Regions from separate parts of the Dermacoccus sp. BD5 genome, predicted to be linked through region 2. Evidence: riboswitches for the same ligand, from Rfam matches in the RefSeq annotation. Region 2 holds a riboswitch; the other holds the start of a gene.
The links. Region 2 has a riboswitch for cyclic di-AMP ahead of NQ706_RS07150 (NlpC/P60 family protein). Riboswitches for the same ligand answer to the same signal wherever they lie in the genome.

Region 1: it holds a riboswitch for cyclic di-AMP, as region 2 does, so the genes downstream of both, NQ706_RS03520 (C40 family peptidase) here and NQ706_RS07150 (NlpC/P60 family protein) in region 2, are expected to answer to the same signal.

The regions. Positions count from the first base shown of each region.
Region 1 covers NZ_JANJER010000003.1:48,668-51,113, forward strand. Annotated here, with positions in the region: gene NQ706_RS03515 (neutral zinc metallopeptidase) at 1-543, shown strand, start outside; cyclic di-AMP (ydaO/yuaA leader) riboswitch at 659-844, shown strand; gene NQ706_RS03520 (C40 family peptidase) at 848-1,324, shown strand; gene NQ706_RS03525 (metal-sulfur cluster assembly factor) at 1,413-1,748, opposite strand; gene sufU (Fe-S cluster assembly sulfur transfer protein SufU) at 1,745-2,254, opposite strand; gene NQ706_RS03535 (aminotransferase class V-fold PLP-dependent enzyme) at 2,256-2,446, opposite strand, start outside.
Region 2 covers NZ_JANJER010000007.1:73,289-75,734, reverse strand. Annotated here, with positions in the region: gene NQ706_RS07155 (metal-dependent transcriptional regulator) at 105-812, shown strand; cyclic di-AMP (ydaO/yuaA leader) riboswitch at 998-1,210, shown strand; gene NQ706_RS07150 (NlpC/P60 family protein) at 1,214-2,446, shown strand, end outside.

The sequences.
Region 1 (2,446 bases), on a different contig from region 2:
GGGCAGACGTCCTCGGGCTGCGGTACGGCGAGCTCGCAGATGGGCCCGTTCTACTGCCCGAGCGACCGCAAGGTCTACATCGACGCCGCCTTCTTCCAAGAACTGACGAACAAGTACGGTGCCGATGGCGGCGCCCTGGCGAAGGAGTACGTCGTGGCCCACGAGTACGGCCACCACGTGCAGGACCTGCTCGGTGCGCTCGGTCGCGCACAGCAGGATCCGAAGGGTGCCGAATCGGGTTCGGTGCGTACCGAACTGCAGGCCGACTGCTACGCCGGCATCTGGGTCGCCCACGCGACGGAGTCGAAGGACAGGAACGGCAACACGCTGCTCAAGCCGGTCACCGACCACGACATCAAGTCAGCGCTGTCGGCGGCGTCGGCCGTCGGTGACGACCGCATCCAGCAGAAGGCCCAGGGTCGCGTCACGCCGGAAAGCTGGACGCACGGTTCGTCGGAGGCTCGGCAGAAGTGGTTCATGACCGGCTACGAGACGGGCGACCTCAACTCGTGTGACACCTTCAACGTCGACAGCGTCGAGTGAGGTCGTGAAAACGCTCGGACGGGTCGGAAAATTGACGAAAAGTGATTGCACGCTCAATTTGTTCCGACCGTGAGCCGACGGTAATCTTGCAGGGTCGCACCGACGTCGGTGCGGCCCTGCTTCGTCGCTGAGTCCCGTCACGAAGGCCAGGTATCACCGCATTGCGCGGAGCGACGGGAGCGGTGCACCCAGCATCCGAGCCACCCTGGTGGCTCTTGGGGTGAAGCCGGCTCAGGCCGGCCGAGAATCTAGGATCTCGAACCCGACAGGTCATGCCTCGTAAGCGCTCCTGGAGAGATCCGACATGAAGAACATGTCCCGCCGCTCGTTCCTGGGCAACACGTCCAAGGTCGCCGTCGGCACCGCCCTCGCCACCTCCGCGCTGGGCGCGGTCTCGGTCGGCGCCGCCTCGTCCGCCAGCGCTTCCGTCACCTCGGCGAGCGCTCGCCGCGTCGTCTCCAGCGCCTCGTCCCGACGCGGCGCCCCCTACGTCTACGGTGCGGCCGGCCCGTGGCGCTTCGACTGCTCGGGTCTGACGAGCTGGAGCTACCGCCAGGTCGGTCGCTCGATCCCCCGCACCGCCAACCAGCAGTACCGTGCCTCGTACCGCGTCTCGCGCGCTTCGGCTCGCCCGGGTGACCTTGCGTTCCTCACCTCCGGTGGCTACGCCTACCACGCGGCCGTCTACGCCGGCAACGGCATGGTCTGGCACGCACCGCGACCCGGCTCTCGTGTGCAGCTCGCGCGCGCCGGTTCCTCCTACCGCTTCGGCCGCGTCTGATCCGTTCGACCCTGACGCACGCCGCACAGCGCGACGAAGCCCGCCGCCTCCATCGAGGTGGCGGGCTTCGTCGTACGGTAGCGGTGGCTCAGACGTTGAATCCGAGGGCGCGAAGCTGCTCGCGGCCGTCGTCGGTGATCTTGTCCGGGCCCCACGGCGGCATCCAGACCCAGTTGAGGGAGTGGCCGGCGACGACGTCCATGAGCGCCGTCGCGACCTGCTCCTCGATGACGTCGGTCAGCGGGCACGCCGCGGACGTCAGGGTCATGTCGATGACGGCGTGCTTGGAGTCGTCGACGGTGATGCCGTAGACGAGGCCGAGGTCAACGACGTTGATGCCGAGCTCGGGGTCAACGACGTCGCGCAGGGCCTCTTTGACGTCCTCGACGTCCGACTCGACGGGCGGGGTGGTTGTCTCGCTCATGCCGTGATCTCCTTGTCGCTGCTGGCGGTGGTGTCGCTGTTCGTGCTGTTCGCGGCGCTCCCGGCGAGGTCGAGGCCGAGCTTGCCGAGCGAATCCTGCAGGGCCGACCACGACAGCAGCGCGCACTTGACGCGCGCCGGGTACTGCGAGACCCCGGCGAGCGCGATCGCGTCACCGATGACCTCTTCGTCGCCGGCGTCCTTGCCCTTGCTCGTCAGCATGCTGCGCGTCGCGCCGAAGACCTCCTGCGCCTCGCGCAGCGTGTGCCCGACGAGGTTGTCGGCGAGCATCGACGCGGACGCGACCGAGATCGAGCAACCGATCGAGTCGTAGCTGACGTCCCTGATGACGGCGTCGTCGCCCTCGCCCTCGACGTCGACGCGCAGAGTGATCTCGTCGCCGCACGAGGTGTTGACGTGGTGGCTCTCTGCCCCGAACGGCTCGCGCAGCCCCGCGTGCTGCGGGTGCTTGGAGTGATCGAGGATGAGTTCCTGGTACAGATCCATCTCAGACCTCCAGTCCGAAGATGCTCGGCACGCGATCGAGCGCCGCGAAGAACGCGTCGATGTCCTCGCGGGTCGAGTACACGTTGAAGCTGATGCGGCTGCTCGCGACGGCCTTGAGACGCCGGTGCAGCGGCCACGCGCAGTGGTGGCCGGTGCGGATGGCGACCCCGGCGTCGTCGACGATCTGGCCGA
Region 2 (2,446 bases):
TGAGGCGATCCGTTCGCGCGACTGATGCTCCGAGCCTCGCCCCACCGACGCCGGTATCGCGAGCACCCGTGCGCGGCGGCGCCGGAGGTGGCACTCTTGTCGTCGTGACTGACCTGATCGACACCACCGAGATGTATCTGCGTACCATCTATGACCTCGAAGAAGAGGGCATCCCCCCGTTGCGCGCCCGCATCGCGGAGCGCCTCGGCCACTCCGGGCCCACGGTGTCGCAGACGGTCGCGCGCATGGAGCGCGACGGTCTGCTCCACGTCGCGAACTCCCGGCGCATCGAACTGACACCCGAGGGGCGCCTGCTCGCGACTCGCGTCATGCGCAAGCATCGCCTCGCGGAGCGGTTGCTCGTCGACGTCATCGGCCTCGAGCTCGAGTACGTCCACGACGAGGCGTGCCGGTGGGAGCACGTCATGAGCGAGCGCGTCGAGCGCAAGATCCTCGAGCTCATCGTCGACAAGGGCCTGTCCCCGTACGGCAACCCGATTCCCGGGCTCGACGAGCTCGGCTGGGGCGAGGCGCCGGAGGGTTTCCGTGACGGCGTGCAGTCGCTCGTCGAGGTGGCCGCCAACGAGTCGCTGCGCGTGGTGGTGCGCCGCATCGGCGAGCCCGCGCAGGCGGACGCCGAGTCTCTCGCGGTGCTGACGAGCGTAGGGCTGAGCCCAGGGGTGGCCCTCGACGTGCGTGCTGACGGCGACCGCGTCCACGCGGCCGTCGCCGATCGGCCTGACGACGCCGTGTCGCTGCCCGAGGACATCGCCTCGCACGTCTTCGTGTCCGTGACGGGTCAGCAGGCCTGAGGTTGCATGTGATGTTCATCACGAGCACACTCTGTAACGGATTCTGAACCTCCGCTGGTGGCGCGACGAACGGGGCCTGAGACGGGTGCTCGACGCCGGAATGACGCCTATCTCGCCGGTTCCTGATTCACCGTCGTCGTGACTGATTCGTTACCGTCTTACCTGGTTCGACAACGAACACTCGCGTGCCGGACACGCCGAGCCCTGCCTGCGGCGCGCGAGTCATGTCAGCTACACCACCTGGCAGGGGTGGGGGACCCACTTCTTCGTTCCTGATCCGCGAAGCGCAGATCAAGAACTCGGGGTGAAGCTCGCGTCGCACGCACGAAGCGCCGAGAGCCGGGCCGAGCAACAGGTCCGAACCCGACAGCTCACCTCACAGGCGTTCGAGAGGTTGCACATTGTCCATCAAGAACACGCCGGGCCCGCTGCGTCCTGTGAAGCAGACGCGCACCCTGGCCATGCTCACCACGACCGTCGCCGTCTCCGGTGGTCTGGTCGCTGGTCTCGGCATCACGCAGAGCGCCGGTGCGGCCCCTGAGTCGGGCGCCGTTCACGAGGCCGCCGCTGCCGCCACGACACCCCTCGAGCTCAAGACCGTCACGCCGGCCAAGAAGCTCGTCGTCGCCCCGAAGGCCGCCGCCAAGGCCGCCGCGAAGCCCGCCGCTGCGAAGAAGTCGACGCGCGCGACGTCGCAGGCGCTGAAGCAGGTGTCGCGCTCGCAGGCCCGCAGTGCGCTGACGTCGGCCTCCGTGAAGCCCGTCAAGGCCGAGCGCAAGGCGAAGATCGCCGAGCCGGCGCAGCGTCGCTCGATCGTCGTCAAGAAGCGCACCGCGCCCGCCGCGTCGCAGTCGACGAACACCCACCGCGCCGCGTCGCAGTCGACGAACACCCACCGCGCCGCGTCGCAGTCGACGAACACCCACCGCGCCGCGTCGCAGTCGACGAACACCCACCGCGCCGCGTCGCAGTCGACGAACACCCAGCGCGCCGCGTCGCAGTCGACGAACACCCAGCGCGCCGCGTCGCAGTCGACGAACACCCAGCGCGCCGCGTCGCAGTCGACGAACACCCAGCGCGCCGCGTCGCAGTCGACGAACACCCACCGCGCCGCGTCGCAGTCGACGAACACCCACCGCGCCGCGTCGCAGTCGACGAACACCCACCGCGCCGCGTCGCAGTCGACGAACACCCACCGCGCTACCGCGACGCACCAGCGCGTGCATCGCACGCACGCTCGCCAGGCGGTTTCGCAGCACACCCAGGCTCGCCCGGTCGCCCAGACGCCGCGTCACCAGCAGGCACCCGTGCACCGCGCGACGGTGCGTCACGCCACCACGACGCACTCGGCCACGCCGACCTACGCCTCGAGCGCGCGGAAGGCCACGAACACGGCTTCCGCCTCGCGTTCGAACTCCGGTGTCGTCTCCATCGCCGCGGGCCTGACGGGTATCCCCTACGTCTACGGCGGATCGTCGACCTCCGGTGCCGACTGCTCCGGTTACGTCGCGATGGTCTTCGCGAAGGCCGGCATCCAGCTGCCGCACCAGTCGGGCGCCATCAAGGCGATGACGACGCCCGTGAGCGACCCGCGCCCCGGCGATCTCGTCTTCCTGCCGGGCCACGTCGCGATC